Regions from separate parts of the Neobacillus sp. GCM10023253 genome, predicted to be linked through region 1. Evidence: riboswitches for the same ligand, from Rfam matches in the RefSeq annotation. Region 1 holds a riboswitch; the other holds the start of a gene.

The links. Region 1 has a riboswitch for S-adenosylmethionine ahead of ACFPA1_RS20360 (homoserine dehydrogenase). Riboswitches for the same ligand answer to the same signal wherever they lie in the genome.
Region 2: linked by a shared signal. The riboswitch ahead of ACFPA1_RS11230 (methionine ABC transporter ATP-binding protein) and the one ahead of ACFPA1_RS20360 (homoserine dehydrogenase) in region 1 are both predicted to bind S-adenosylmethionine.

Annotation. Positions count from the first base shown of each region.
Region 1 covers NZ_JBHSHV010000016.1:74,038-78,644, forward strand. Annotated here, with positions in the region: gene argH (argininosuccinate lyase) at 1-23, shown strand, start outside; gene ACFPA1_RS20345 (carbon-nitrogen hydrolase family protein) at 212-1,069, shown strand; gene ACFPA1_RS20350 (GNAT family N-acetyltransferase) at 1,088-1,750, shown strand; gene ACFPA1_RS20355 (GNAT family N-acetyltransferase) at 1,773-2,444, shown strand; SAM riboswitch class I at 2,521-2,632, shown strand; gene ACFPA1_RS20360 (homoserine dehydrogenase) at 2,699-3,934, shown strand; gene ACFPA1_RS20365 (DoxX family protein) at 4,426-4,607, shown strand, end outside.
Region 2 covers NZ_JBHSHV010000008.1:126,158-130,764, forward strand. Annotated here, with positions in the region: gene sufC (Fe-S cluster assembly ATPase SufC) at 1-62, opposite strand, end outside; gene ACFPA1_RS11220 (MetQ/NlpA family ABC transporter substrate-binding protein) at 436-1,266, opposite strand; gene ACFPA1_RS11225 (methionine ABC transporter permease) at 1,281-1,946, opposite strand; gene ACFPA1_RS11230 (methionine ABC transporter ATP-binding protein) at 1,939-2,964, opposite strand; SAM riboswitch class I at 3,087-3,192, opposite strand; gene ACFPA1_RS11235 (O-acetylhomoserine aminocarboxypropyltransferase/cysteine synthase family protein) at 3,318-4,607, opposite strand, start outside.

The DNA of each region.
Region 1 (4,607 bases):
CTGAGGGAAAACTAGAGCAGTAAGCTGTTTAATAGGTAACTAAATTACCTTTTGGGAAAGAAATTAGTAGGATATCTACATTAAAGCCAGCGCCCCTGCTGGCTTTTTATCTACTTTCATATTTGGAATGCATTTCATTTGTATAAAGTGCTAGATTATAAGATAATTCAATATGGAATCTATCTTCCAATAACTTACCTGGAGGCGAAAAATGAAACTTAGAGTATCTGTTGTTCAGTACCATCTTCACACAATCAACTCATTTGCGGAATTTGCCGCTCAATGTGAGCATTATATAAAAACCGCCGAAGAATTCGGGGCTGAATTTGTCCTTTTTCCTGAATTCTTTACTACGCAACTACTTTCCATTGGAAATGGCCAGGGACAAAGCCTGACCATCAATGACCTGCCTAGCTTTACTAACCAATACCGTGAACTATTTATCAAATTTGCAAAAGAAACCAACATGCACATCATCGCGGGGACCCATGTCCTTGAAAAGGATGGCAAGCTTTACAATACTGCTCATTTATTTTACCCAGACGGCCGCGTCGGCGAGCAGGCTAAACTGCATATCACACCAACCGAGGTTAACGAATGGAATATGGCAGCAGGGGACTCGTTTCAAATTTTTGAAACAGAAAAAGGAAAAATTGCTCTGTTAACCTGCTATGATATTGAATTCCCGGAAATCGTCCGGATGGCGAAGGCGAAGGGCGCCGATGTTATTTTCTGTCCATCCTGCACGGACGATCGTCACGGCTTCCACCGCGTCCGTTACACGAGCCATGCCCGAGCGATTGAAAATCAGGTATATGTAGTATTAACCGGAACGGTTGGCGCGCTGCCGACGGTTGATTTCATGCGGGCAAACTTTGGCCAGGCCGTCATTATCACTCCAAACGACATTCCGTTCCCGCCAAAAGGGCTTTTAGTAGAAGGGGAAATCAACAACGACATGGTCGTAACAGCCGATCTTGACCTGGAACTGCTATACGAAGTTCGCGAGCGTGGTTCTGTGACCACCTGGCGCGACCGCCGCACTGATTTATATACAGATTGGAATTAAAACGAGGGAGGCCTTTTCATGTATCGCAGTGAATTTTACGTTTATGATCAGGACCGGCCGCTGCCGGTTTGTATACGTAATTACACAATGGAGGACTTTGATCAGCTTATCGAAATCCAGTCCGAATGCTTCCCGCCTCCTTTTCCATCCGAGCTTTGGTGGAATGAAGAACAATTAACGAATCATGTGACACTGTTTCCGGAAGGGGCATTATGCGTTGAAATCAATGGAGAATTGGCGGGCTCCCTGACCGGAGTTTGTGTCGAGTTGGACCCGTCTAGTCACAGCCATACATGGGAAGAAGTGACCGACCACGGCTATATCCGCAACCATAATCCGAACGGCAACACCCTCTACATTGTCGATATCAGCGTCCGTCCGAAGTACCGTAAGCTGGGACTCGGAAAATTAATGATGCATGCCATGTATCATGTGGTCATTGAAAAAGGGTATGACCGTCTTCTTGGCGGCGGGCGGATGCCGGGCTATCATAAAGTGGCTGAAAAAATGACGCCGGAAGAGTATCTCGACGCTGTCATAAAGGGCGAGCTGAAGGATCCTGTCATCAGCTTTCTCCTTCGCTGCGGACGTGTGCCAATCGGTGTCGCCAGAAACTATTTAGAGGATGAAGAATCCCTTAACAATGCGGCATTAATGGAATGGAAGAACCCGTTTAAATAATTTATAAGGGGAATCAGAACCAATGGAATTTAAACGCATTACCAATATCGAAGACCCCAATTTTAAAAAGCTTCACGATTTAATGGGACAGATTTTTCCACCGGAAGAGGTCCTAGATTATGAATTGTGGAAAGAACCGTTAGAAGACCCAAGTATCCGCGTGTTCGTTGCCGTCGATCAGGACCAGGTCGTCGGTGCGACTGAGTACCGCTATTATCCTGACTGGAATATTGCGATGACCGACTTCACGATCATCAGCAAACCAGGTCTCTCGCTTGGCCGATTTTTAGCTGAAAATCGTCTAAAAGACTTAAAACAGCTTGCTGCCCAAAACGGTACGGAGCTGTTCGGAATGTTTGCCGAAATCTATGACCCATACCGTGTAGAGCACCACGAATTTGGCGGTGTGAAGGTCATGTACCCGTACGTGCGCCGTGAGGTTCTGTCACATTTAGGCTATAAGCGTCTTGACCTTGCCTATGTTCACCCGTCTTGGGAAAACAATGGGGAAGCTGTGTCCGGGCTGGATCTATGCTTCATGCCGATTAAGGAAGAAATCGCCGAAATACCGGCATCACTTGTCAAAGACTTTCTAACTACCTATTATTCTGTGCTTTCCAATAAACCACAGGAATGGCTGGACATGGTTGAGAAATTAGCAGCAAAAGAAACGGTCGCCCTTTTGCCACTTTAATATTGACAACTCTTGAAAATTCAGATAATATACTTTTTATATATCTTTGGAAATTTAATGAAAAATCAAATAAATACTCTTATCCAGAGCGGCGGAGGGACTAGGCCCGATGAAGCCCGGCAACCTTCAAGGTATTCCTTGAAAAGGTGCTAATTCCTGCAGGTTATTTGTAGCCTGATAGATAAGAGGAGGAATAGAGCCCTCTTCTTATGAAGAGGGTTTTTATTTTTCAAAAAAATAAAGGGGTGGCAGACATGTCTGTAATTAATGTGGCAATTCTCGGGTTCGGTACGGTGGGTGAAGGGGTTTATCGGACCATTCAATCACATAGCAATGAGCTGGCGGCAGAATTAGGGAAGGAAGTAGAGGTTGCTGCCGTCCTTGTTAGAAATAAGCAAAAGCCGCGGGATATTAGCGGGAATGTTCTGCTGACAACGGATTTCGAAGAAATTCTGCAATTGCCGAAGCTTGATGTCGTGATTGAATGCATCGTGGATAAAGACCCGACTTTTACCTACTTGAAAAAAGCAATCCAACGGGGCTGCCACATCATTACAGCGAATAAGGAGATGTTTGCCCACCACGGGAATGAGCTTGTCGAGTTGGCAGAACAGCATCAGGTGTCGGTTGGTTTTGAGGCGACAGTGGCTGGAGGGATTCCGGTCATTCAAACGCTCGGTCAGCTTTTAAAAATTAATCGTGTCCAGCGGATCCTGGGAATCCTCAATGGAACGTCCAATTTCATCTTGACCGAAATGAGGGAAAAACGGCAGTCATTTGCCGAAAGCTTGCTGCGGGCGCAGGAAAATGGCTATGCCGAGGCGGATCCGACCAATGACGTGGAAGGCTATGATGCTTTTTATAAAACAATGATCTTAAGCAGGCTGGCATTTGGAGAAGAGCCTGACTGGCGTGATGTTGAACGGGTTGGGATTACGTCTATTACGAGTGAATTGATTGAAGCAGCGCAAAACTTAGGGTTACGGTTTAAACATATTGCGAGCATCTGGAAGTCGGGCACCCGCATCCAGGCATCGGTGAAGCCGGTTCTGGTCGGCTCTGAGCACCCTTTTTACCATGTTGAGGGAGTGGAGAATGCGGTAAATGTAAAATCTGATATCGTTGGTGAAATCACCCTTCAAGGACCGGGCGCAGGCATGTACCCAACGGCTAGTGCCATAATCGAGGATTTGGTCCACGTATGTCAAAGCCACGTGCCGAAGTCTAATTATTTGAAAACCTCAGGGGAGGACATTGAGTTGAAAAATGAACACCAGAGGGAGTACTGGCTGGTCCAGGGTCTGGTCCAAAAATATGGCAGTCCCGCGATTACCCTGGTGGATGAAATCTCTGAGGGAATCTTTGTCCTAAAGGGTTCCAAAAAGGATATCGAGCAGCTTGCGCAAAGGCAACCATCGGTTCAATATTTTTCGATTCTGGGTAATGAAGAATTCCTCGTGAGGGGTATTGAGGAAGCGAAGGCATTATAGGGTTGGATTGAGGGGCATCTTTTATGTGATGCTCCTTTTGTTTTGAATGGACATTCATTTATCCAGTGTTTTTTCCACATCTAAAGTCCTGTATTTATAGGTAGTCCACAATGTTATGCACATTATCCACAATTTTGAAAGCGGTTATCCACCGTTAGTTATTAACAGAAAAGCTGATTGTAAAAATCAGGTTTTATAAGGGGGGAGCTGATGTTGTCTACATTATAAACATTGTTCACAAAAGAGGAGGGGGAACTTGCTGTATTGCGTTCACAATCTCTTCATATATCTAACATTAATATGTTAAGAAACTGTGAAAGCCGTTGTTTTTTCAATAGCAGGAGAGTATATTAAAAGTGTAAAGAAGATAGTGAAGCAATTCACAAAGACTTCCTTACAAGACACAGCTAGCTGATCAATCCCTTTCATAAGGGAATAACTTAAAGTTAAATTTGTGAAACATTTCACAAAAAACTATGGAGATGATTATGATGAGATGGTACAAAACTCCTTACGCAGCGGTTGTTTGGACAGTATTACGTGTTTGGCTTGGATTACAATGGATAGAAGCAGGTTATAATAAGTTAACTGGTGGTTTCGATGCTACAGGGTTCCTAAAAGGAGCAATGGCGGCAGCAACTGGCGAACACCCTGCGGTTCAAGCATGGTATGC
Region 2 (4,607 bases), on a different contig from region 1:
AAAATTTCTTTCCCATCAATTGCTACGTGCAGATCTTTGATTGTTAAAGTTGATCCAGCCATATTCATACCTCCGAAAATGTATTGTATCTTTGCAGACAGATTTTTTAAGATCTTCCACATTCATTCTCACTTTATTCTCATTACAATCTTATAACAAATGAAATTTGTTAGCAACTTTTTAATAGTAATAACTAGCATGTATTTTCACTAAGAACATGCTAAATGAGAATAGCAGGAAGTTTTTAAAGAAAATTCAGATAAAGACTTTTTATGTAATACAAGCCCGAATAAAATGATACCTTATTTTTTGCTAAAATGCCATGGGTGGTTATGGCATCTATTTTTTACTACTTAATGGTCTTTCATGTAATGAATGCAGAAAAGCCAGTGAATCCTCACTGACTTTTCTGCAATATTCCTACATATTTAGTAATTACTCAGTTGCTGCGATAACAGCACCTTTGTATTTTTCCTTAATAAAATCTTGAATTTCTTTCGATTGAAGAACCTCTACAAGTGTTTTGATTTCTTTACGGTCTTTGTCTTCTGAACGAACTACTACAAGGTTGGCTGGAACCACGTCACTGCCTTCAAAGGCAATACCATATTTTCCAATATCAATGCCGCCTTCTAATGCATAGTTGGTATTAATGGCAACCGCATCACCTTCACCGTTTTCGAAAGAAGATGCTAATAATTTTGCTTCAATTAATTTAGGGAACTTCAGGTTCTTTGGATTTTCAACGATATCATCTATTCTTGCGTTTGCACCAACGCCTTCTTTAAGCTTGATTAATCCAGCCTTTTCAAAAATCGGCAGGATACGGCCGTGGTCGCTTAAAGAATCACTCATAATAATGGTTGCACCATTTGGAAGATCTTTTAGACTTTTATACTTTTTTGAGTAAATCCCGATTGGTTCTTTATGAACCCCACCCACACTGACAAAATCAAAATCTTTATTTTCTTTCATCTGCAGATCTAAATATCCAGGTGTTTGGAAATAGTTTGCATCTATTTCTTTATCCTTTAATGCTACGTTTGGCAGAATATAGTCTTGGAAAACTTGAATTTCCAAATCAATACCTTTTTTCTTCAATATTGGCTTTGCAGCTTCAAGTACTTCTGCGTGTGGTACAGCAGTCGCACCAACAACTAATTTTTTGTTCCCATCTTTATCTGCTGAATCATTTTTTGCACCGCCGCAGGCCGCTAAGGCAAATACGGTAAACGCAATGAAGATCAAACCCAGAACTTTTTTCATTTTTACTCCTCCTGTTAACGTTTATCTGTTCTCTTTGTAAAATAATCTCCAATAAATTGGATAATAAAAACTAAGATTAAAATAGCAATCGTTGCCACTAATGTAACCATTGGCCTGTTGCGTTGAAAGCCTTCTAGATAGGCAAAATGGCCAAGTCCACCGGCTCCAATGACCCCAGCCATTGCAGTAAAGCCAACAAGTGAAATCGCCGTAACGGTAATCCCGGAAATTAATGCTGGCAAGGATTCAGGTATTAATACCTTAAAAATAATATGTCCGTGTGTGGCACCCATTGATTGTGATGCTTCAATCACACCTTTATCAATTTCCCTAAGGGCGATTTCCACCATTCGAGCATAAAACGGAGCTGCTCCAATAATCAGTGCCGGCAGTGCAGCATTGGCACCGAGCATTGTTCCAACGAGAACTTTAGTAAAAGGGATTAATAAAACAATTAAGATAATAAAGGGAATGGATCTAAAAATATTTACAAAGCCAGCAATAATAATGTTTACCCCACGGCTTTGCCATATGTTTCCTTTACTCGTTAGAAATAGAAGCAGGCCTAGTAACAAGCCCAAAATAAATGTCGCAAGGACCGAGATGGCGGTCATATAGATCGTTTCACGTGTTGCCAGTAACAGCTCATCCCACTTAACTAATTCCATAAAGTCAGCCATTACTGATCACCTCCACGCCCACTTGCTGCGAGTGAATATAATCGATGGCTTTCTGAATTTCATTAGCTTGGCCATCCAAATGAATAAATAATGTTCCATAAGACCCATTTTGCGTATGAGAAATATTCCCTTGGAGAATATTTACTACGACATCAAAATCACGAATAACACGTGTGATTAATGGCTGTTCTGTTGCCTCCCCAAGAAACGATAGTTGAATGACCTTTCCATGAGGATAGCGCTCTAGCAAATGCTCTGCTGTTTCCTTTGTTTTTTCCGGTTCGGTTACCTGCTGGACAAACCGTTTCGTAATCGGCTGCTGAGGGTTTTTAAATACATCAAGCACCGGACCAAGCTCGACAATCCGCCCACTTTCCATGACCGCCACTCGATGACAGATTTTCCGGATGACATGCATTTCGTGAGTAATCAGCACAATCGTTAAGCCGAATTGTTTATTGATATTCACTAAAAGGTCGAGAATAGAGTCTGTTGTTTGTGGGTCGAGCGCTGATGTTGCCTCGTCACATAACAGCACCTTTGGGTTATTGGCAAGGGCCCGGGCAATCCCGACCCGCTGCTTCTGCCCGCCACTCAACTGTGAAGGGTAGGCGTCATCTCTGCCTTCAAGGCCAACTAACTTGATCAACTCTTCAACTCGTTTTTTCCTTTCCGGCGCGCTCACTCCGGCAATCTCTAATGGAAAAGCGATATTTTCGCTGACTGTTCTTGACCAAAGTAGATTGAAGTGCTGGAAAATCATGCTGATTTCCTGACGGGCTTTTCTAAGCTCTGCACCCTTTATTTTTGAAATCTCCCGGCCAGCCACGTTGACAGTTCCACCCGTAGGCAGCTCAAGGCCATTTAACATGCGGATTAAGGTACTTTTACCAGCCCCGCTATATCCGATCACACCAAAGATTTCTCCTTCTTTTATATCCAGGTTTACTTCATCAACAGCTTTTAGCTGTCCCTGCTTGGTAGAAAAAATCTTTCGTACATTTTTAATGGAAATCATTGAATCACCTACTTCTTGTCCTTATTATAGGATTTGATAATTTTCATGAAAGAATTCTATTTTAGTAAAATAAAAAGCCTCTCCGCAAAGGCAGAAAGGCATCATTATCAAATGAATCCTTTCTCCCATCTTTCAAAGCCGCGGCTTTGTGTGAATTGGCACCATTTCAATAAAATTGACGGTTGCCGGGCTTCATAGGGCACATCCCTCCACCTCTCTTGATAAGAGCAAAAGCTATCCTATATTTAATTATACATGCATTAATACTATTATTATGAAAGTAATAGTATCACGGTTAGATAGTAGTGTCAACGACAAAATTCTACATTTTCAAAAAACTATTTAAGGAAAATTTAGGCATTTGTTTTTAAAGATGTTAAGCCTGTTGCAGCTTCGATTGCGTCCTCTAAATCTTCTACTAAGTCCTCAACATTTTCGATTCCAATGGAAAGACGGATCAAGTCCTCGGAAACACCTGCTGACTTTAATCCTTCCGCATCCAGCTGCTGATGTGTGGTGCTTGCCGGGTGGATAATTAAGCTCTTGGCATCGCCGACATTAGCCACGTGCGCCCATAGGGTGATCGCATCGATTAATTTCGCACCGGCTTCTCTTCCGCCTTTAATGCCAAATACAACCATTGAACCAGCGCCCTTAGGTAAATATTTTTGCGCCAATTCATAGTCAGGATGTGATGGATGCCCCGGATAAGAAACCCATTCAACCGCAGGATGATTATGCAAGTATTCCACTACATTTTTGGTGTTGGCGACATGCTCTTTCATCCGTACATGAAGCGTTTCTAACCCAAGAACAAACTGGAATGAGCTTTGCGGGCTTAGTGCCGGCCCCATGTCGCGGAGAAGCTGTACGCGTGCTTTAATAATATAAGCAACCGGTCCAAGTGCCTCTGCATAAACAAGGTCATGATAGCTGGAGTCTGGCGTTGTTAAGCCAGGGAATTTCGGTGAATTCCAATCGAACTTTCCTCCGTCGACAATGATGCCCCCTGTAGTTGTTCCATTACCTAATATCCACTTAGTTGCGGAGTGAACGACGATATCAGCGCCATGCTCAATTGGACGGCACAAGTATGGTGTTGCAAAGGTATTGTCCACGATAAGAGGAACCCCTGCTTCATGAGCAATATTGGCTACCTTTTCAATATCAAGGATTCTTAAGCTTGGATTGCCGATCGTTTCAGCGAAAACAGCTTTTGTTTTTTCCGTAATGGCGGCACGGAAGTTTTCCGGATTCTCTGGGTCTACAAACTTCACATTAATCCCGTATTTAGGCAGGGTCACTGCAAATAGATTATACGTTCCACCATATAGATTGGATGCAGCAACAATCTCATCACCCGCTTCGGCAATGTTTAAGATGGCCAATGTGATGGCAGACATACCGCTTGCCACTGCCAGTGCGCCAACGCCGCCTTCTAGGAGCGATACTCTTTCTTCGAAAACAGTTGTGGTTGGATTATGAATCCGTGTATATATGTACCCAGGTTCCGCTAAGGCGAATAGGTTGGCGGCATGCTCTGTGCTTTTAAATTGGTAGGCGTTATTTTGATAGATTGGTAGCGCCCGTGCTCCTGTTACAGGGTCTGGTGAGAGGCCACCGTGAACACTTAATGTTTCAAA